One region of the Halopseudomonas phragmitis genome, then DNA from elsewhere that is predicted to be linked to it. Evidence: predicted binding sites of a transcription regulator. Region 1 holds the regulator's gene; each other region holds the start of a gene.
What was found. The regulator FliA, encoded in region 1, starts transcription of late flagellar genes. The targets are predictions, from matches to a motif close to CTAAAGTTTNNNNNNNNNNNGCCGNTAA.
Positions count from the first base shown of each region.

Region 2: BVH74_RS06215 (methyl-accepting chemotaxis protein) is a predicted target of FliA. The motif match lies at 5,190-5,217, and genes of this name have one in related genera.
Region 3: BVH74_RS05460 (methyl-accepting chemotaxis protein) is a predicted target of FliA. The motif match lies at 5,489-5,516, and genes of this name have one in related genera.

Region 1 is NZ_CP020100.1:3,508,060-3,515,715, forward strand. It holds gene BVH74_RS16230 (chemotaxis protein CheA) at 1-1,015, opposite strand, end outside; gene BVH74_RS16235 (protein phosphatase CheZ) at 1,030-1,824, opposite strand; gene BVH74_RS16240 (chemotaxis response regulator CheY) at 1,845-2,222, opposite strand; gene BVH74_RS16245 (RNA polymerase sigma factor FliA) at 2,400-3,137, opposite strand; gene fleN (flagellar synthesis regulator FleN) at 3,134-3,961, opposite strand; gene flhF (flagellar biosynthesis GTPase FlhF) at 3,991-5,343, opposite strand; gene flhA (flagellar biosynthesis protein FlhA) at 5,366-7,492, opposite strand.
Region 2 is NZ_CP020100.1:1,341,422-1,349,077, reverse strand. It holds gene BVH74_RS06245 (hypothetical protein) at 26-799, shown strand; gene BVH74_RS06240 (TetR/AcrR family transcriptional regulator) at 845-1,450, shown strand; gene BVH74_RS06235 (DUF4334 domain-containing protein) at 1,489-1,995, shown strand; gene BVH74_RS06230 (aminotransferase class V-fold PLP-dependent enzyme) at 2,080-3,204, shown strand; gene BVH74_RS06225 (VC0807 family protein) at 3,306-4,028, opposite strand; gene BVH74_RS06220 (calcium/sodium antiporter) at 4,150-5,124, opposite strand; gene BVH74_RS06215 (methyl-accepting chemotaxis protein) at 5,283-6,905, shown strand; gene BVH74_RS06210 (multiheme c-type cytochrome) at 6,894-7,656, opposite strand, start outside.
Region 3 is NZ_CP020100.1:1,176,431-1,184,086, reverse strand. It holds gene BVH74_RS05480 (electron transfer flavoprotein subunit beta/FixA family protein) at 1-435, shown strand, start outside; gene BVH74_RS05475 (electron transfer flavoprotein subunit alpha/FixB family protein) at 438-1,367, shown strand; gene BVH74_RS05470 (TAXI family TRAP transporter solute-binding subunit) at 2,241-3,398, shown strand; gene BVH74_RS05465 (TRAP transporter permease) at 3,465-5,411, shown strand; gene BVH74_RS05460 (methyl-accepting chemotaxis protein) at 5,596-7,656, shown strand, end outside.

The DNA of each region.
Region 1 (7,656 bases):
CAGCTTTGGGTGCAGGCTGAGCCTTGGCCGCAGCTGGCTCGGACGCCTTCGGCGCCTTGTGCTCAATCGGCTTGTCAGTCGAACTTTCAGCCTTGGCCGGCGCTGCAGCAACACCGTTGGCGGCCTCCGACTTGCCGGGGGCTGCACCCTTGCCGTGTAACTGGTCGAGCAGTGCTTCGAATTCGTCGTCGCTGATTTCATCACTCTCGGCGCTCACCGCCGCTGTAGCAGCCGCCACCACGTCCGGCGCTGCAGCCGGCTCGGAACTCAGGCCCGGAGCCGCACCTTTGCCATGCAATTGATCCAGCAGCGCCTCGAACTCGTCATCACTGATCTCGTCATTTGCTACTTCAGCCTGGGCGCTCTGCGCGGCGGCCTGATCAATACCCGGCCCCTTGCCGGGACCATGAAGTTCATCCAGCAGGGCTTCGAATTCATCATCGGAAATATTGTCACCCTGACCTGAAACCGACGATTCGGTCTCCGACTCTTCAGGCGACTGCAAGGCGTCGAGCAACTGCTCGAACTCGTCATCGGTGATATCGCCATCGCTGTCGGCTCCGGCGCTCACGGTTTCAGTAATGGAGTACTCAACACTCGCGGGGGCAGCGACTGGCGCCGCGCTGGCCGGCTGCGCCAGCAGCGAGAGGGCTTCAAGCAACCCGGGGTCGGCAGGGCTTGGCTCATCACGCTCGCGCACCTGGGCAAACATCGCATTGACGGCATCCAGCGCCTGCAACACGACATCCATCAACTCAGCGTCGACCTGGCGCTCACCCTTGCGCAGGATGTCGAAAACATTTTCGGCGATATGACAACAGGCTACCAAGGGGTCGAGCTGGAGAAATCCGGCACCACCCTTGACGGTATGAAAGCCACGGAAAATGGCATTGAGCAGGTCCATGTCGTCTGGGCGGTTTTCCAGCTCGACCAACTGTTCGGACAACTGTTCGAGGATCTCGCCGGCCTCAACCAGAAAATCCTGGAGAATCTCTTCATCCGCATCGAAACTCATGCACCTACTCTCCCCTAGAAGCCAAGACTGGACAGAAGGTCGTCGACCTCATCCTGTCCAGACACCACGTCCTCCCTTTTATCGGCATGAATCTGCGGACCTTCACCCTTGGAGGATGTTTTTTTCGGTGTTGCCCGCGTTTCGCCGTGTTCAATACCGGCAATTCGATCAACCTGACCAGCCATGCGCACCAGGCTGACCAGACTTTCCTCGACATCATGAACCAGGGTAATGACCCGCTTGATCACCTGACCGGTCAGGTCCTGATAATCCTGGGCCAGCAGAATTTCGTTGAGCTGCGAGCTAACAGCACTGCTGGATTGCTCGGTCTTGGCCAGAAAATCGCCAATGCGTCGGTACAGGTCACGGAACTCGGTGGCGGCGATCTCGCGGCGCTGCAGGCGCTCCCAGTCGGCGCGCAGGGTTGCCGCTTCCTGGCCAAGCTCAGAAACAATCGGCGCGCTGCTCTCAACCAGATCCATGGTCCGGTTGGCGGCCTTGTCGGTCAGCTTGACCACATAGTCGAGATGGTCGGAAGCATCGGTGATCTTGGAGCTGTCGTTGCCTTCTTCGAGCGCATGGGTGGTGTCGATCTGAAAATTGACGATCGCACTGTGCAGCGCCCGGGTGAGCTTGCCGACCTCATGGTACAGACCGCGGTCACGGGCCTGATTGATGGCATGGATGACCAGTACGGCTTCGGCAAACTCGCCATTCTCCAGGTAGCTGACCAGCTGCCGCGCATTTTCCTTGAGGGAATGTTCGAATTCCTGGGCGGTTTCCTGACCGGGATCCTTACTTAACGCCATAACCTTTACCCCGGGTTGTGTTATTTGGCCTGAACGCGCTCGAAAATCTTCTCGATCTTCTCTTTCAAGGCTTGCGCGGTAAAAGGCTTGACCACGTAACCGTTGACCCCGGCCTGAGCCGCTTCAATGATCTGGTCGCGTTTGGCTTCAGCGGTAACCATCAGCACCGGCAGGTGCTTGAGGCGCTCGTCGGCCCGCACTGCGCGCAGCAGGTCAATGCCGCTCATGCCCGGCATATTCCAGTCGGTCACCAGAAAGTCGAAGTTGCCACTTTGCAGCATGGGCAACGCCGTGGTGCCATCATCGGCTTCAGCCGTGTTGGTAAACCCCAGGTCACGCAACAAATTCTTGATGATGCGCCTCATCGTCGAAAAATCGTCAACGATGAGAATTTTCATGTTCTTGTCCAAGTAGACCTCCGTACAAACCAGGGGAAATGCAGGCTCGCTCGCTGCTCACCCGTTGCCATGTTCAAGCCTGTCGAACCACCTAAGGAAACACTGAAAACCCATATTGCCAGCTATCATCCGCCTTGCGTCAGGCCCAGGCGCATTGTCCGGATGCTGGCGATAAAATCAATCGTCGCGCCAATCGGCCAGGCGGGCCCGCAGACGAGCGGCGCACTGGCTGTGCAACTGACTGACCCGTGATTCACTGACCCCCAGTACGGCGCCGATTTCCTTGAGGTTCAATTCCTCGTCGTAATACAGCGACAGCAATAGGCGCTCACGCTCGGGCAACCCCTCGATCGCATTACTCAAGGCGACCCGAAAGCGCTCATCCTGAAGCCCGCCCAGAGGCTCAGCCTCGGCCTGAACATCGGTCGGTGCTCCGGACTCAAGCAAATCATCAAAACTGAATAGCTTGCTGCCGGCGGTATCGTTGAGGATCGCGTAATATTCCTCAAGACTCATCTCAAGTTCGGCAGCAACTTCATTATCTTTAGCGTCACGCCCCAAACGAGCCTCAACCGAGCGGATCGCATCGCTGACCAGGCGTGTGTTGCGGTGTACTGAACGCGGAGCCCAGTCACCCTTGCGCACTTCATCCAGCATGGCCCCGCGAATGCGGATGCCGGCGTAGGTTTCAAAGCTGGCGCCCTTGCTGTTATCGAACTTGCGGGATGCTTCGAGCAAGCCGATCATACCGGCCTGCATCAAGTCTTCAACCTGCACGCTGGCCGGCAACCGACCGAGCAGGTGATAGGCAATACGTTTGACCAGAGGAGCAAATTGCTCGACCAGTCGATCCTGATATTCGGCTGTGCTCTGCGCGCGGGTATACATGCTCACTCCACCAGCCAGTGCCGTCATGCGTCGGATCCGACTTGCTGAACCAGACGCTCCACGAAAAATTCCAGATGGCCGCGCGGATTGGCGGGCAAAGGCCAGCCATCGACTTTCTGGGCAATCGCCCGAATCGCCATGGAGGCCTTGCTGCGGGGATACAGGTCATATACTGCGCGCTGCTTCTGCACCGCCTTGCGCACCATCTCGTCAAATGGCACCGCTCCCACATACTGCAGGGCTACATCCAGGAAGCGGTCAGTCACCTTGGTGAGTTTAGCAAACACCGTGCGACCTTCCTGTGGGGTATTGACCATATTGGCCAGAACCCGGAAACGGGTCATGCCAAAATCGCGGTTGAGCAGCTTGATCAGCGCATAGGCGTCGGTAATAGAGGTAGGCTCGTCACAGACCACCACCAGCACTTCCTGGGCGGCGCGCACGAAACTCAGTACCGAATCGCTGATACCGGCGGCGGTATCGACGATCAGCACATCCAGGTCATCGCCAATTTCGCTGAAGGCCTGGATCAAGCCAGCATGCTCCTGGGCATTGAGATGGACCATGTGCGACACGCCGGAAGCGGCCGGTACCACCCGTATTCCACCAGGACCGGAGATCATGACATCCCTGAGATCACAACTACCTTCCAGCACGTCAGCCAGGGTAGCTCGCGGCTTGAGCCCCAACAGCACATCGACATTGGCCAGGCCAAGGTCGGCATCCAGCAGGACCACACGTCGCCCGAGCTCGGCCAGGGCCAGGCTGAGGTTGACCGACACATTGGTCTTGCCGATCCCGCCCTTGCCGCCGGTGACTGCGATCACTTGAACCGGATGTTTGCTTCCCATCTCGTTGTATACCTTGCCTTAGTAAAATCTCAACTTGCGCGTTGTTTATGCAGTATACCGGCAAAAACGTCAGCCATAGCCTGATCTGCGGGTGCTTCGTTGCTGGCCAGGCTTACAGCCCGGCTGACCAGTTGGTGCCCCACGGCCCGGTTGAGGTCATCGGGGATGCGCTGGCCATCGGCCAGATAGGCTACCGGTAAACCGTGCTCCATCGCCAGCCCCAATGCTTCACCCAGAGTAGCCGCCTCGTCCACCTTGGTCAGAATACAGCCTGACAGCGCGCAACGCTTGTATGTGTGATAGGCAGCCTTGAGTACTCGGTGCTGGCTGGTTGCAGCCAGTACCAGCAGTGTGCGCACTTGGCTGCCCTGGGCTGCCAACTCACTGAGCTGATTGTTCAGGTGCGGATCATTGGCCTGCAGGCCGGCGGTGTCGATCAGCACCAGACGCTTGCCGGCAAATTCGTCGAGCACCTCGCTCAGACTGTTCTGCTCATCGACGACCCGCACCGGCACATTGAGAATCCGTCCCAGGGTGCGCAATTGCTCATGGGCGCCGATGCGATAGGTATCCATGGTTACCAAGGCGACATGCTGGCTGCCGTGCTTGAGCACATAACGCGCGGCCAATTTGCCCAGCGTGGTGGTTTTGCCGGCACCAGTCGGTCCGACCAGAGCAATGGCGCCGCCCTGCTCGATTAACTCGTCATGCACGACCGGAATGCTATGGGCCAGATGGGCCAGCAGCAGCCGCCAGGCCTGACGGTTATCCGCCACATCGGCAACTTTGTTCAGCAGACCCTGGCACAGCTCCGCCGGCAGCCCGATCTGGGTCAGTCGACGCCAGAGACTGGCCTGACGCGGCTGGTGCTGGTTGACCTGCCCCCAGGCCAGGCTACCCAACTGAGATTCAAGCATTTCGCGCAGACCGGCAAGTTCTGCCCGCATGGCATTCAGGCCTGCTTCTTCAGCCGCCGGGTTATGGCTGTCGACCGGTTCGGCGGTCGCCGGAGCTGACTGCTCGGCGCGCTCGCGCTTAAGCCGAGCCAGCAGGTCGCGCGCCACTGGCGAGCCGTCTTCGGCAGCCTGTAGCATACTGTCGCCGAATAATTGACGATTGACCCGGGGCGCCTCCTGGGGGCGCTCCCCCAACTCCAGTTGCGCCCGGGCATTGACGATACGCTCCTGGGTCTTTTTCAGCTCCAGGCTCAGCCCTGGGGTCGGCGGGGTCAGACGCGGCGCCTCATAATCCAGCGCAGCGGTCAGCTCGATACCGCCGGCCACCCGACGATTGGCAATGATGGCGGCTTCCGGCCCCAGCTCCTCGCGTACCAGCTTCATGGCCTGACGCATATCGGCGGCAAAGAAACGTTTGACCTTCATGGCTGACCTCTAGATTGTTGGCTCAACTCTGACCGACCGTGGAAACGATGGTCACCTGCTTGCTGTCAGGAATTTCCTGGTACGACAGCACATGGGCTCCTGGGGTGGCGTAGCGAACAAACTTGGCCATCATGCCGCGGATCTGTCCGGCTACCAGCAGAATCGCCGGCTTGCCCTGAACTTCCTGACGCTGCACCGCGTCGGCCAGTGAGCGTTGCAGCTTCTCGGCCATACCCGGCTCCAGCAGAATCCCTTCGTCGCCACCCTGCCCTGCCTTCTGAAGGCTCTGAAGCAATATCTGTTCCAACTTGGGATCAAGAGTGATGACAGGCAGCTCGGAGTCAAGCCCGACGAGGCCTTGAACGATGGAGCGCGACAAGGCCACACGCACGGCGCCAATCAAGGCGCCGGGATCTTGACTCTTGCCCGACTGATTGGCGATCGCCTCGGCGATGGTGCGGATATCGCGAACCGGTACCTGTTCCTGCAGCAAGCCTTGCAGCACCTTGAGCAGCCCGGACAGGGAAATGATTCCCGGCACCAACTCCTCAGCCAGCTTGGGTGATGCCTTGGCCAGCACCTGCAACAACTGCTGAACCTCTTCATGGCCAATCAGCTCGTGGGCATGTTTGTGCAAGATCTGGTTGAGATGAGTCGCGACTACGGTACTGGCATCGACCACGGTATAGCCCAGTGCCTGGGCCTGATCCTTCTGCATCGCCTCGATCCAGACTGCATCCAGGCCGAAGGCCGGATCCTTGCCGGCAATCCCCTTGATTTCGCCGAACACCTGACCAGGATTGATCGCCAGTTCGCGGTCAGGATGGATTTCCGCCTCGGCCACCCCAACACCCATCAAGGTGATGCGATAGGCATTGGGAGCCAGATCAAGATTGTCGCGGATATGCACCGAAGGCATCAGAAAGCCCAGGTCCTGGGACAACTTCTTGCGCACGCCCTTGATCCGCGCCAGCAACTGCCCACCCTGGTTGCGATCGACCAGCGGAATCAGCCGGTAACCCACCTCAAGCCCGACCATGTCGACCGGCGTAACATCATCCCAGCCCAGCTCCTTGGCTTCCGGGCGCTGTACCGCGGGCAGCTCAGCCTGCTGACGCTCGACTTCGGCCACTTCCTTAGCCTTGATCTTCTGACGTTGGGCGATCCAGTAGGCCGCGCCGGCTGCCAGCGCACCCAGGCTGAGGAAGGACATGTGCGGCATACCGGGAATCAGCCCCATCACAATCAGGATCCCGGCCGCAATCGTCAGCGCCTTGGGCGAGGCAAACATTTGACGCTGGACCTGTTCGCCCATGTCTTCAGAGGTCGATACCCGGGTAACCATGATGGCCGCGGCGGTGGACAGCAGCAGCGAGGGAATCTGCGCAGCCAGGCCATCACCGATGGTCAGCAGCACATAGATACGCCCGGCGTCGGTGAAGGCCAGATCATGCTGGGCCATACCGATCGCCAGTCCGCCGATGATATTGATCGCCAGAATCAGCAGACCAGCCACCGCATCACCGCGCACGAACTTGCTGGCACCGTCCATGGAGCCATAGAAGTCGGCCTCCTGGGCAACTTCCAGGCGCCGGCGCCGGGCCTCGTCCTGATCAATCAGTCCGGCATTGAGGTCAGCGTCGATGGCCATCTGCTTGCCTGGCATAGCATCCAGGGTGAAGCGCGCACTGACTTCGGAGATCCGCCCGGCCCCCTTGGTGACCACCACGAAGTTGATGATCATGAGGATCGCGAACACCACCAGACCGACTACGTAGTTACCGCCGATTACCACCTCGCCAAAGGCCTGGATCACCTTACCGGCAGCATCACCACCCTCATGACCATTGAGCAGCACCACCCGGGTCGAGGCTACGTTCAGCGCCAGGCGCAGCAACGTGGCAACCAGCAGGATGGTCGGGAACACGGCAAAGTCCAGCGGCCGCAAGGCATAGGCACAGACCAGCAGCACCACCAACGCCAGAGCAATGTTGAAGGTGAAGAACACATCGAGCAGGAACGGCGGCATCGGCAGCATCATCATGCCGAGGATGACCAGCAGCAGGAACGGCACGCCGAGATTGCCGTGCCGCAGACCTGCCAGATTGGCCCGCATGGAAGTTACCAGTTGTCCGCGATCTACAGCCATGCCCTTGCAATTCCCCATCAATAATTTGACGCAAAACGTCCAATACACGGCTATACGCAAGAACCGTTCCAGCCTGGCAAGACTCTAAATAATCCGCACCCGGTGCTATGCTATTGCCGTTGGCTGTTTGCTCAATCGACGCATTGGCCCGTACCAGAAGAGAG
Region 2 (7,656 bases), 1.9 Mb from region 1:
TAAACACAACAACCAGGAGAACACCATGCCTCAAGGTAAAGTCGAGCTGTACGATCTGATGGCCTGCAACGTCTACATGGACTTCGAAAACACCGGGCTGCCCAAGGAACAACACAAGTTCCTGATCGCCTTCTATCCCACCGGCGGCGACCCGGTGCATGAGCTGATCGACAGCATCACCGCCCGCGGCCCCAACGGCTACGTGGCCGAAGTCGCCAACCAGCCCTATACCATCAGCAACCTCAACGGCCATATCTTCGACCGCACCACCAACTCGCACTGGTACATGATCAACCTCTACAGCGGATTCATGGAGCCCGGCGAGTACGTCATCGAAGTCAAGTGCAAGGATGGCAGCGTCAAGACCATTTCCCGGGTACAGGACAATGCCCCGTCAGACAAACTGATGGCCGCCTATCTGCCGCAGCGCGAACGGCTCAAGGCCAGCTATCAGCCCGGCCAGTGCCAGCCGCTGCCGGCCGGCACTGCGCTGACCGGCGTCGAAGTGACCTGCGACTCGCTCAAGGAACTGAGCGGCGTCGATTGCTGGACCGTCTTCCGCATCTGCGAGGCCAGCAACAGCAAGGAGTTCGATCCGCAAAACCTGTACTGGTGGGACAACATCTTTCTTGAGCGCTTCAGCAACCCGGAGGCCGGCAAGAACCGCAACCGGATTCGCATCCCGGTCGAACTCAAGGCCGGCAGCGCCTTTACCTATTTTTCCGAGTTAACCGACGGCAACACCATGGGCGGCACCAACATCTGCATTTTCCAGCCCTACCAAACCTTCTACACCTGAAACCCAGGGGATGGACAGACGGTCAATTGCAGGTAGAATGCGCCAATGAATACTCGTTCAGCAGCTACCCGCAAACCCCGCCCACGAATCAAGGACAAGCGCACCGCCATTCTTCAGGCGGCGCTCAAGGTCTTTGCCGAAGGTGGTGTCAATGGCGTACCGATGCCGGTATTGGCCGAACAGGCCGGTGTCGGCACCGGTACCATCTACCGGTATTTCGACAGCAAGGAAACCCTGGTCAACGAACTGTTCCGCGAAGAAAAACAGGCCCTGCACCTGAGCCTGTACCGCGACCTTGACCTGAGCCGACCGGCGCGAGAACTGTTCGATGTGATCTGGCAGCGCATGCTGGCCTTCACCCGTGAAGCACCGCACGCCTATCGTTTCCTTGAGCTGCAGGACCATCGTCCATATCTGGACGAGGCCAGCCGCACGCTGGAGCACGAGCTCCTGCGTCCGATACTGGCCCAGTACCGCAGCCTGCAACAGCAGGGCATCTTCCGCCAGGATGTGCGGCCGGAAGTGTTGATGTCACTGGTCTGGGGGGCCTTCGTGCACCTGATCAAGAGCGAGCGCGATGGCCACATCACGCTCGATCAGGCCGACATCGATGCGGCCCGTGATGCTTGCTGGAGTCTGTGTACCGGTTGACCGTCCGTTCATGCCCCGTCACAACACGAGGACATGACATGAGCAAGACCCGCAAAACCCTGACCGCACTCGGCCTGAGTGCCGTCCTGAGCAGCCCAGCCCTGGCTGATGAACTGGAGCAGCGCTGGCTGGAGATGATCGCCAGCGGCCAGGCCTACCCGGCCGAGACGCTGATGCCGCTGTTCGAGCAGCTCGAACCGGTCAGCCCCGAGTTCATGCTCGGTACTTGGAAAGGCGGCAAATTCGACGGCGGCGCTGAACCGGACCCGATCAACTGGTACGGCAAGCGCTTCAACTCCCTGACCGATGTCGAGCCCCTGCTGGTCCATGGCCCGGACGGCACCGTAGTCACCTTCGAGGGCCTGGGCCGGGCCCAGATGCGTGAAATGAAATACGCCGGAGTGGTTTCTGCGGCGCTGATCTACGACCAGCAACCGATCATGGACTACTTTCGCAAGGTCAATGACGAGGTGGTCATCGGTCTGGGTGACATCAAGGGCAAGCCGACCGACTTCTTCTTCCATTTGAGCCGCGAACAGGACTGATTCCTGCGGCAAATCAGGTTAGGATGTGGCATCAATGCCCGGGCAAGCCCGGGCGTCTTGTCCGTCTGAATCCGGAGAATGCCCGTGTCCAAGCTGGTTCCCGCCATCGACCCTGAAGGCCTGCTCGAATACTCGGTGGTTTTCACCGACCGCTCACTGAACCACATGTCGCAAACCTTCCAGCAGGTCATGCGCGACATTTCTGGCACCCTCAAAGATGTCTACAACGCCGCCGCCGTAGCCGTAGTACCCGGTGGCGGAACCTATGGCATGGAAGCGGTAGCCCGCCAGTTTGCCCAGGATCAGCGCTGCCTGGTGATCCGCAACGGCTGGTTCAGCTACCGCTGGAGCCAGATCTTCGAAATGGCTCGCCTGCCGGCCGAGGAAATCGTGCTCAAGGCCCGCCAGATCGAAGCCGGTGACCAGGGTGCCTTCGCCCCCGCCCCGATTGACGAGGTGGTGGCCGCAATCCACAAGCACCAGCCAGCCGTAGTCTTCGCCCCGCATGTGGAAACCGCTGCCGGGATCATCCTGCCCGATGACTACCTGCGCGCGGTAGCCGATGCGGTACACGAGGTCGGCGGCCTGTTCGTACTCGACTGCATCGCCTCCGGCACGGTCTGGGTCGACATGCAGGCCTGCGGCGTCGACGTCCTGATCAGCGCCCCACAAAAAGGCTGGAGCGCCTCACCCTGCAGCGCCCTGGTGATGCTCGGCGAACGCGCTCTTGAAGCGATCCAGGACACTACCAGCAACAGCTTTGCCTGTGACCTGAAAAAATGGCTGCAGATCATGCAAGCCTATGAGAACGGTGGCCACGCCTACCACGCAACCATGCCCACCGATGCGCTCAAGCAGTTCCGCGACACCATGCTGGAAACCCGCGACTACGGCTTCGACCAGGTCAAGCAGGAGCAATTGGCGCTCGGCCAAGCGGTACGCCAGTTGCTGGCTGAAAAAGGATTCAAGAGTGTTGCCGCCGAAGGCTTCGGCGCACCGGGCGTAGTCGTCAGCTATACCGGCGACGAACGTATTCACAATGGCAGCGCCTTCCTGGCCCATGGTCTGCAAACCGCCGCCGGTGTACCGCTGATGTGCGACGAGCCGGCCGGGTTCCGCACCTTCCGCATCGGACTGTTCGGGCTGGACAAACTGCACAACCCTGACCGCACCGTCGCCACCCTGCGTGCGGCGCTGGAGTCGCTGTAGTTTGAGACTGATCTGACCCAGAACCTGTTTAACGACCTAGCGAGCTAGAGTCCTGTTTTTAACGACGCAGGGCCGACGCGCAGCAGGTCGTACACAGGTTCTCAGGCTTTTTCGGTCAGATGCTCGGCCACAATCTCTTCCATCTTCAGCCCGGTCAGGCCGTGGATGGTGCGCCACAGGTAGAACAGGATGAGCATCATCATGATCATCGACGGAATCGCGATCATCGGATAGCTGACCAGGGTCATCTTGCCCAGCTCTTCATTGAACGCCTGGGTGCCGGCTGGGCTGACCACGATCCATTTGGCGACAATGTAGTTCATGGTCGAGGAAAAGAAGAAGGTGCCGGCCAGGAAATAAGTGGCCTTGAGCAGACGCGCTTCGAACACCTCGACCAGTCCGCGCTCGACCAGACGCTCGTGGATCAGCTCAACGTTGAGCACCTTCTTGTTGTACAGCAGGGTTCGAATCAGCGGATAGCGGGTGCGGGTCGAGATCAATACTGCCAGGCCGATGATGCCTGGTACCGCCGCTTCCTTGATCGCCAGCCACTGCGGATCAAGCTTGAGCAGGCCGATACCGCCGGTCAGACCGACGCTGATAAGCCCAAGCAGGGCAATGAAGTTGTACTTGCGGTAGCGCACCAGCTCGAACAGGCCCCAGCCCAACGGAAACAGCAGCGCCACCAGCAGGCCTTGCGTTGGCCCCAGGTGCTGCTCGCCACTGAATTTCATCAAAATCACCGAAGGGATGACGATGCTGACCAGCAGGTCGATCATCGGCCGGGGTTTGTGCTGCGGGGTGGCGCGGCTACTGTCAGTCATATCGCTCAACGGAATCACACTCCAGGCTGTTCAGTGAGGCATGATACACGGGGCCGCCCCCTGAGCCCCAGTCAAGCCGACCAAAAGTCATACCGGATGCTTCAAGCTTTGACTGCAGAGCTCAGGGACTCAGGATGGTTGAAACCAGATAACCGCTGTAGCCGATATACACCGCCAGCAACAGCCCACCTTCCAGGCGGCTGATCCGCCCCTGCCGGCCTTTGAGGCCAAAGCCCATAGCAAACAGCGCCACAGTCAGGCCAGCCATCAGCACCCAGTCGCGATACAGCACCGCCGGCTCAACCGCCAACGGCATGATCCCGGCAGCAATCCCGACCACCGCCAGGGTATTGAACAGGCCCGAGCCAATCACGTTACCCAATGCCAGATCGTGCTCGTTCTTGCGGATCGCCGCCAGTGACGAGGCCAGTTCCGGTAGCGAAGTGCCAACCGCGACTATGGTCAGACCGATAATCAGATCACTGACTCCCAGGCCTTGAGCGATGCTGACCGCACCCCAGACCAGAATCCGCGAACTGACCACCAGCAAGACCAGGCCGAACAACAGCCAGAACAGCGCCCGCCCCAGCGGCATGGCATGGTCCTTGACCTCGGCTTCCAGATCGCTGCCCAAGGCATCGCCACGGCCACGAATGCCCTGCCAGACCGACCAGCCCATCAGCAGAAAGAACGCTGCCAGCAATACCCAGGCATCCAGCCGGCTGAGCTGACCATTGAGCAGTTGCCAGCCGGCCAGCGCGGTGACCCCGAGCAGGATCGGCAGCTCCTTGCGAATCACCTGAGAGTGCACGGTAATCGGACTGATCAGCGCCACCAGACCAATCACCAGGCCGATATTGGCAATGTTCGAGCCATAGGCATTGCCCAGCGCCAGGCCAGGATTGCCCTGCATCGCCGCCAGCGCCGAAACCACCATCTCCGGCGCCGAAGTACCAAAACCGATGATCAGCATGCCGATCAGCAAGGGCGGCACACCGGCATGGGTAGCCGTTGCCGAAGCACCATCGACAAACCGGTCGGCACTCCAGACCAACAAGGCCAGTCCGACAATCACTGCACCCAGAGCCAGCAACATGAGCGATCCATCTCCCGGATAAAAGTCGGCATTATGCGGCAAAGCCTGGTAGCCCGACCAGCGGTCTTAAGTACCACCAGCGGTGGACGATAATCAGACAACCTCGATGTTTATAGGTATGCTGCGCGCCCTTCGCTCCCTGCTACAGGAATCCAATCATGAGTCTGACTTCCTCCTTACGCACCCAAACCCTTGCGTTGTTGAGCGGCAGTCTGGTGCTGGTGCTGCTGGTATCACTGGCCAGCTTCAGCGTGTTGTCCTCCAGTCTTCAGGCTTACCGTGTCCTGCTCGACGGCCCGCTGACAGCCACGGCGCTGATCGGCGATGCCAACCTGGCGTTCAAAAGCCAGGTACAGGAATGGAAGAACGTCCTGCTGCGCGGCGCCAACCCCCAGGAGCAGGAGCGTTACTGGCGGCAGTTCGAAACCCAAGAACAGGAAGTTCAGCGCGTACTGGGCGAAATCAGTAGGCTGGAGCTGGACAGTGAAACCCTGCGGCAAATCGGGATATTACGCCAGGAACACCAGAGTCTGGGTCGCGGCTACCGTGAGGGGCTGCGCAGCTTCCTGGCCGAAGGTGCCGACCCGGCAGCAGGTGACCGCGGTGTGCGCGGTATCGACCGGGCAACCAGCGAGCAACTGGAGGCCCTGGCTGATCAGTTGACCCTGCGCGCCACTGCGGAAGCCTCTCAGATCAATCAGCGCGCCAATCAGGCCATTTGGCTCGCAGTGCTGATTCTGGTTGGAGCCGCGGTGACGGTCGGCCTGCTCAGCCTATGGCTGGTTAATCGCCGCTTGGTCAACCCGATCACCCACCTGATCCGCCAGGTCGAGCTGCTCAGCCAGGGCCGCTTCGGTCAGCAGATCAACAGTGACCGACGTGATGAGCTAGGCACCCTGGCCCGCGCGGCCAACCAGTTGCGCGGTTTTCTCGCCGACACCTTCAACCGCCTTCAGCAAAGCACTCAGGAACTGGATCGCGCCAGTGGAGAACTCAACACCATCGCCACCCGCATGGCCACCGGCACCAGCGACCAGTTCTCGCGCACCGATCAGGTTGCGACCGCCATGCAGGAAATGTCGGCCACCGCCGGCGAAGTAGCACGCCATGCCGCCCAGGCCGCAGAGGCCGCCAGTCAGGCCGACAACAACGCCCAGGCCGGCGAGCAGGTGATGCAGCACACTATCAGCGCCATGCAAGGCATGCTGGTGGAAATTGAGCGAACCACTGCCGTGATCCGCCGCCTGGAAGGCGACAGCAACCGGATCGGCAAAGTGCTGGAAGTGATTCAGGGGATCGCCGAACAGACCAACCTGTTGGCACTCAATGCCGCGATTGAGGCGGCACGGGCCGGCGAAGCCGGACGCGGCTTTGCCGTGGTGGCAGATGAGGTGCGTACCCTGGCACAGCGTACCAGCGCCTCGACCAGTGAAATCCAGCAGATCATTCACAGCGTTCAGCAAGGTTCGCTCGAAGCGGTCAAGGCGATTGAAAGTGGGCAGGCCAGCAGTGAGGCCGGCATGCAGCAGGTCAATCTGGCCGGCGACCGTCTGCGTCAGATCACCCTGGCAGTGGAATCCATTCGCGACATGAACCGGCAGATCGCCACGGCGGCCGAGGAACAGACCAGCGTAGCCGAGGACATTACCCGCAATATCACCGAAATCACTCAGATTGCCACCGCCAACCAGGATGATGTTGAACGAACCACCCAGGCCAGCCAGGGTCTGCAACGGCTGTCAGGCGATCTCAACCAGTTGACCAGCCGGCTATCGGCCTGAGTCCTGCGCCGGCAGTTGCCGCAGCAATTGCCGGGCCCCCGGGTGTTCCGGCTCCAGCGCCAAAAGCCGCTCGGCATAGTCACGGGCAGCCGCCAGCTGTTGGTGCCTGACGCTGAAGCTGGCCCCGGCCCACAGCAGGTTGCGGTCGAACGGGTGACGTTCGCTGGCCTGCGCCAACAAGCTCAAGGCCTCCTCGGGACGCTGCGGCTCCAGTGCTACGGCCAGCACATACCCCATGCGTGGATCCTCAGGGCGCAACCGATAGGCCTGGCGTAGCGCGGCGATAGCTTCATCGCTACGCTGCTGACGAACCAGCGACAGCCCCAACGCATAATGCAGCAGCCCCTCTTGCGGCTGCGCCAGCAGCCCATCACGCAGCAACCGGTCAACCGCCAGCTCACGGCCCTGAGCCCGTAACAGGTCGGCCAGATTGAGGCGGCTGGCACTATGCTGCGGATCACGGCGCAGCGCCTGATCCCAGTACTGCTCAGCCTCACCGGCGCGGCCCTGGCGCAGACGCAGCAGGCCGAACTGGTTCAAATAGTCGGCCCGGTCAGCATGCAGTGCCAGTTCAGCCTCGTACTCCGCCAGCGCCCGAGCGAAAGCCGGCTGCCCGACCGCGGGCAAGAACACATCGGCCAGCAGCCTGGCGGCACTGGCCCGCAGGCTACGTTGTGGGTCTTCCAGCAACGCTGGCAACCACTGCTGACGCGGCTCCTGCGGCGCATTTTCGAACGCTTCCAGCGCGCCC
Region 3 (7,656 bases), 1.7 Mb from region 1:
GACAAGGAACAGCCGCAACTGGTCATCCTTGGCAAGCAGGCCATCGATTCCGACAACAACCAGACTGGCCAGATGCTCGCAGCCCTGTCCGGCTACGCCCAGGGCACCTTCGCCTCGGCGGTCAATGTCGAAGGCGACCGGGTCAAGGTCACCCGCGAGATCGATGGCGGTCTGCAGACCGTTGATCTGAAACTGCCGGCCATCGTCACCACCGACCTGCGCCTGAACGAGCCGCGTTACGCTTCGCTGCCGAACATCATGAAGGCCAAGAAGAAGCCGCTGGAAACCCTCAAGCCGGAAGAGCTGGGTGTCAGCACCGCCTCGACCGTGACCACCCTGAAGGTTGAAGCCCCGGCTGCCCGCAGCGCCGGCATCAAGGTCAAGAGCGTCGACGAACTGATCGACAAACTCAAGAACGAAGCCAAGGTGATCTGAACATGAGCATTCTGGTTATTGCCGAACACAACAACGCCGCACTGAACGCCGCGACCCTGAACACCGTGGCTGCTGCCCAGGCCATCGGTGGCGACATCCATGTGCTGGTAGCCGGTCAAGGCTGTGGCGCCGCGGCTGAAGCTGCGGCCAAGGTCGCCGGTGTGAGCAAGGTTTTGGTTGCTGACAACGCCGCCTACGCCCATCAGTTGCCGGAAAACCTGGCGCTGCTGATTGCCGAAGTCGGCAAGGGCTACAGCCACATCCTGGCTCCGGCCAGCACCAACGGCAAGAACTACGCCCCGCGCGTAGCCGCGCTGCTGGACGTCGATCAGATCTCCGAGATCATCGCGGTCGAAAGCGCCGACACCTTCAAGCGTCCGATCTACGCCGGTAATGCGATTGCCACCGTGCAGTCCAGCGCTGCGGTCAAGGTCATCACCGTCCGCGCCACCGGCTTTGACGCCGTGGCCGCCGAAGGTGGCAGCGCCGCCGTAGAAGCGGTTGCCAGCGCCACTGACGCCGGCATCTCGGCCTTCGTTGGTGAAGAGCTGGCCAAGTCTGACCGTCCCGAGCTGGCCGGTGCCAAGATCGTCATTTCTGGCGGCCGTGGCATGCAGAATGGCGACAACTTCGAAATGCTCTACAAGCTGGCCGACAAGCTCGGCGCGGCGGTAGGCGCCTCGCGTGCCGCAGTGGACGCCGGCTTCGTGCCGAACGACATGCAGGTTGGCCAGACCGGCAAGATCGTTGCTCCGCAGCTGTACGTGGCGGTCGGCATCAGCGGTGCGATCCAGCACCTGGCCGGTATGAAAGACTCCAAGGTGATCGTCGCGATCAACAAGGACGAAGAAGCCCCGATCTTCCAGGTTGCCGACTACGGTCTGGTAGCTGACCTGTTCGAGGCGGTACCGGAGCTGGAAGGCAAGCTGTAAGCCTCAGGCTGCAAGTACGACGAGAACCCCGGCCTGGTGCCGGGGTTTTTGTTTGTCTGGATTCTCTGCCGCCGCTGTGGATTGCCACGGGCCTGCGGCCCTCGCAATGACGAGGGGGCGGGCTGTGTGGGGGTGATTACGGGCACAGTGGGTGCGGCTACTCCGCAATCGTTATTGCGAGGAACAGAGGGCGGCCATCCGCCGACGTGGCAATCCAGACGCGCGCTGTGGATTGCCGCGGGCCTGCGGCCCTCGCAATGACGAGGGGGCGGGCTGTGTGGGGGTGATTACGGGCACAGTGGGTGCGGCTACTCCGCAATCGTTATTGCGAGGAACAGAGGGCGGCCATCCGCCGACGTGGCAATCCAGGCGCGCGCTGTGGATTGCCGCGGGCCTGCGGCCCTCGCAATGACGAGGGGGCGGGCTGTGTGGGGGTGATTACGGGCACAGTGGGTGCGGTGGCCCGCAATCGTCGTGGTGAAACGTACGAAGTACGCCTCACCCACACAACTGCCATTGCGAAGCACGCGGAGTACGCCTCACCCTCAACCGCCACTGCGAAACGCACGAAGTACGCCCCCCTCAACCGCCACTGCGAAAGCACGAAGTACGCACCCACCTCAACCGTCATTGCGAGGGCCGCAGGCCCGTGGCAATCCAGGCGCACCAGCCCCAGGCAGTGGCAAGCAGGAGCGGTTCGATCTTACGCATTAGCCCTCAAACCCAGCCGATCCTGTACTAAGCTGAATTAACCTTTCCTTACGCAATGCCTTTTGCAATGTGTCTCATGCTGAGTAAAATGTTATTCTGACAAGCGAAACATGACACTAATTGTGTTTCGCACAGCGAAACCAATCATAAGAAAGGCACACTATGCGCACACGCCTACGTAGTTTTGTCGGCGCACTGGCTCTGACGCTCGGTTTACCGGCGGCGGCTTCGGAGCATTCCGATCTGCCCCGCGTCATGGTCTGGACCGCCTATGGCACCGGCGCTGCCGGTTACGCCCAGGCTGCCGCTCTCGGTGGCATGCTCAAGCACGAGGTCGGCAGCAATATCCGCATTCTCCCCGGTCGCAACGATGTGTCACGGATGATCCCGCTGAAAACCGGTCGAGCCGATTACTGTCTGTGCGGCATCGCCAGCTATTTCGGCCAGGAAGGCATCTTCCTGTTCAACAAACCCGACTGGGGCCCGCAGCCGATCCGCATGGTGCTGGCGTCCCAGGGTACCCAGAGTTTTGGCCTGGCTGCCGCAGCCGATACCGGCCTGACCTTGCCTTCCGAGCTGCGTAACCAGCGCATCATCTTCATTCGCGGTGCTGACTCGATCAACATGATCACCAGCGCCATCCTCGCCTATGCCGGCCTGAGCTGGCAGGACGTGCGCCGGGTTGATGCGGCCGGGACCAACGAGGCGATCGAGATGCTGATCAACGGCCACGCCGACGTTATGCCGATGTCTACCCGCACCCCGCTGATGGAGCGCATCGCCGCCAGTCCGCGTGGCATCAGCTGGCTGCACATGCCCAACGAAACCGAGACCGACAAGGCTGCCTGGGCTCGGGCGCAGCAGGTGATTCCTTACTACACCCCCCAGATCGAGACCCGTGGCGCCGGTGTGTCCGAGGCCAACCCCTGGCATGGTGGCGGTTACGCGCTGCCGATCCTGGTGACCAACGCCAGCCGCAACGCCAACGAAATCTACGCGCTGACCAAGTTTATCGATCAGCACTACGACCACTTCAAGGATCTGGCGCCGGGGGCCGAAGGCTGGGCGCTGGACCGTCAGGTGTTCGACTGGGTAATGCCCTACCACGAAGGCGCGGTGCGCTACTTCCGTGAAGCCGGGGTCTGGAGCGACGAATACGAAGCTCACAACCAGTCGCTGCTGCGCCGCCAGGAAATACTGATGGCCGCCTGGCAGGAGCAGTTGGCCGCTGGCGAGACCGAGAACTTCCAGATGAGCTGGATGCAGCGTCGGGCCAAGGCCCTGACCGAAGCCGGCTTTGATCCCGGTTTCCGCCGCTAAGGCAACCCCGTTAACGGGGCGGGGTTTAACGACCACGCCCTTTGTCATGATCATGAGGCGGTATCCATGTCAGAACAACAAGAAGCCCTGCGCAACCCCTTGACCGGACTGTTGCTGCGCATCGTTGCGGTATTGACCGCAGCATTGGCGATCTACCATATCTTCAACTTCGGCGCGCTGACCGGTTACACCATGCTGACCGGCGAATACATCTACGGCCTGCTGGCAATGATGCTGCCGATGGTTTACATCGCCATCCCGGCCGGGCGTGGCCGGCGGATCAAGTCGGTGCCCTGGTACGATTGGGTGATGGCACTGGCCAGCGGCCTGTGCTGCATTTTCTTCATCGCCAATCAGGCGGTGTCAGTCGATGAGGGCTGGGAATACGCGGCGCCGCAGTATGTGGTCTATGTCAGCCTGGTGCTGTGGGCTCTGGCCCTGGAAGCCACCCGCCGCTGCGGCGGCTGGCCGATCTTCGTGGTGGTGTTTCTGGCTTCGGTTTTCCCGATCTTCGCCGGCAAGCTGCCGGACAGCTTCGCCGGGATCTCGACCCCAATCGATCTGGTGGCGATCTACCACACCAACAGCGATGAAAGTCTGCTCGGCATTCCCTCGCAGGCGTTCGCCAATCTGGTGATCGGCTTTTTGCTGTTCGGCATCGCTCTGCAGCGCACCGGCGGTGGCAAGTTCTTCATCGATCTGGCCTTTGCCCTGCTCGGCAAGGTCCGTGGCGGTCCGGCCAAGGTTTCGATTTTCTCCAGCGGCCTGATGGGCTCGATGTCAGGTAGCGTGGTGACCAACGTACTGACCACCGGCCCGCTGTCGATTCCGGCGATGCGCAAGGTCGGCTTCTCCAAGCCCTATGCCGCCGGGGTGGAAACCTGCGCCTCGACCGGCGGGGTACTGATGCCACCGGTAATGGGCGCCACCGCGTTCGTTATGGCGACCTTCCTCGACATTCCCTACGGTGAAATCGCCCTGGCCGCGGCGATTCCTTCGGCGCTGTATTTCTTCGGCCTGTTCGTACAGATCGATTTCTACTCGGCGCGCAACAAGCTCAAGGGCCTGCCGGCCATCGACCTGCCGCGCGTGCGCGACACCCTCAAGGAGGGCTGGCACTACATTTTCGTATTCGCCTTCCTGATCTGGATGCTGCTGTTCATGAAGCAGGAAGCGATTGCGCCCTTCTACGCCACCGCGCTGCTGATCGTGATCAACCAGTTGCGCAAACACAGCCGCTGGCGCTGGAAGGACTTCAAGGACTTTGCCGAGTCCTGCGGTGCGCTGTTTGCCGAGCTGACCGGGCTGATGGCCGGGGTCGGCCTGATCATGGGCGCGCTGGCGGTGTCGGGGATGTCCGGCACCATCGCCAACGACCTGCTGTTCATCGCCGGCGGCGACATGTTCGTGCTGCTGCTGATGGGCGCGCTGACCAGCTTCATCCTAGGCATCGGCATGCCGGTCACCGCAGCCTACATCTTCCTGGCCATTGCCCTGGCACCGGCGCTGATCAACGGCGGCATGAACCCGATGGCGGTGCACATGTTCATCCTCTACTGGGGCATGCTCAGCTTCATCACCCCGCCGGTGGCGATCGGTGCCTTTGCTGCTGCCTCGGTGGCTGGCTCCAGCCCGATGAAGACCAGTTTCGTGTCGATGCAGATGGGCAGCATCATCTACTTCATCCCGTTCTTCTTCGTGCTGGAGCCAGCGCTGCTGCTGCAGGGTGATGGCAGCGATATTCTGCTGGCGATCAGTTGCGCGGTGGGCGGTATTTTGTTGGTCGCCGGCGGCCTGCAGGGTTACCTGCCATGGCTTGGCGACCTGAGTCAGCGCGGGCTGCTGCACTGGCCGTTACGCCTGCTGTTCATCTGCGGCGGGCTGCTGCTGGCAATGCCGCACAACCCGTTCCTGGCCTTGAGCGAAATGCAGTTGTTCATTCTGTCATTCGCCACCATTGCCGGGGCGGTGCTGCTGACCCTGGCGCATCGAACGTTAAGGCCCGCCGCTTAACATGCACGCACTAAAACAGGGCGCAATGCGCCCTGTTTCTTTTCTTCCGCACCAAATCTGCGCGCCCTGTAAAAAACCTCTAATTCATCAGCTCCCTGCCAATAAGGTCATCTAGCCATTACGTGCCATTTTGGTGCGCTTATTGCTTGGTGACCGGTTCAAGAAAAGGGTATGGGGGTACCTGATGTCTTTACGTAGCCATTCAATGAGCCTGAGTGCAGCCGAACGCCACTGGCTGCCCTGGACCGGCAGCAGCGGCAAACTGGCCATGGGCTGGGCCTGCCGCCTCAACAACAACCGTTATGCCCAGCTCGAAGAGATCTTCGAAAGCATTGCCAGCACTCGGGTCCGACTGCTGCAGCAATGGTGTGAAAACCAGTGGTCGGGGCTGCAAGGCATTGCCGAAGCCCTGCTGGCCGAGCCCGAACAGATCGACACCCAGCAACTGCGCCAGTTGAGCGAAAAACTGCCGGATGCCAACGAACTGTTCGTACTCGACGCCCAGGGCCAGGCGCTCTACAGCAGCGCCAACGACCTACCGGCTGCGCTGGATCCACATGCGGTACAGACCGGGTTGCGTCAGCGCCTGCTGCACGGCCCGTATATCGACCCACGGACCCTGACGCTGGGGCCATCCAGCTCCAGCTTTCATGATGCCGTGACCCTGATGTTCTTTCTGCCGTTGCCCCAGGGCGGCTGCCTTTGCGCCCGGGTGCCCAACGACGTGCTCGGCGATCTGATCCAGCGCGAAGCCGGACACATTTATCCCGAATCCGGCGACAACTACATCTTCATGGTCGAGTCGCGCTTCGACCCTGGCATTGAGCCAGGCCGGGCACTGTCGCGCTCGCGCTTTGAAGACAGCACCTTCAGTCACGGCGACAACCTCAAGGACGGTATCCGCACCGCCTGGGGTACGGTACGGGTCAACGCACATACCGAGTTCGAGATTCGCTTCACCGATCCGGCCACCGGCCAGTTGCACCCCGGAGTGCGGGAAACCATCCGCAACGGCAGCAACCTGTTCGTTACCTACCCCGGTTACTCCGACTACCGGCATATTCCGGTGATCGGCAAGGGGGTGACCTTCAGCCTGCCGGGCTCGCCCGATCGCTGGGGCATGATGTGCGAGGCCGACCTGCAAGAGGTGTATCGCTACCGCTCGCTCAGCTACACCCTGATGCGTCAGTTCCTGCTGATTCTGCTGCTGCTCGCCGGCACTCAGGCTGCACTGGCCCTGGTTGGTGCCGGGCCACTGCTCGCCATAGCCGGCAATGCGCTGGCGATGGGCGCCTCAGCGCTCTGGTTCTGGCAGCGTGGCACCCGCCGGCTGGCCCGACGCATGGGCCGGATGACCGAAATCATCCGCACCATTGCCGAGGGCGAAGGCAACCTCAGCCAGCGTATGGACACCAGCCGTCTGGTAGCGGACGAAACCGGTGAACTGGGACGCTGGGTCAACAGCTTCATCGACAACCTCGACACCATCGTCGGTCGGGTCAAGCGCGCCAGCCGCCATGCCCTGCGCAACAGCGAACAGATGCTCGCGCGCAATGAGCAGGCCAGCACTACCGCCGAGACCGTCACCGGCGATATCCAGCAGATGTTGCGGATGATCGAAACCCAGTTGCAGACGCTCGACGACGCCTCGCAAACCGCCGCGCAGATGAAAGCCAACATGGCCAGCGTGGTCGACTCGGCGCGCCAGCGCCTCGACACTCTGAGCAGTGGTACCCGCAAGATCCGCGATATCGTCGCAACCTCGGCCAACAGCGTGCAGGTGCTGGACCAGCGCTCGGCCGACATCGCCGGCCGGGTTTCGCTGATCACCGATATCACCAGCCAGACCAACCTGCTGGCCCTCAATGCCGCGATCGAGGCCGCCCGGGCCGGTGAGCATGGCCGGGGGTTTGCCGTGGTCGCCGACGAGGTGCGAGCCCTGGCGGCCCGCACCGCCCATGCGGCTGCGGAAATCAGCCAGGGCATCAACGCCATCCACGAAGCCACCCGCGAGGCGGTCAATCTGATGGAACAGGGCGTGGCCGATGTCGATCTGCAACTGCAGGAGGCCAGCACCGCCTCGGATGACAACGACCTGCTCTATCGCAACGTCGAGGAGCTGTTCGAGGTGATCGCCCTGATGGACAGTCACAGCAAGGAGCACGGTCGCCAGGCCGACCGGGTCGCCCAGACCAGCAGCTCGATGGCCCGGGTAATCCGCACACTGCGCAGCAGCTCAGCCCAG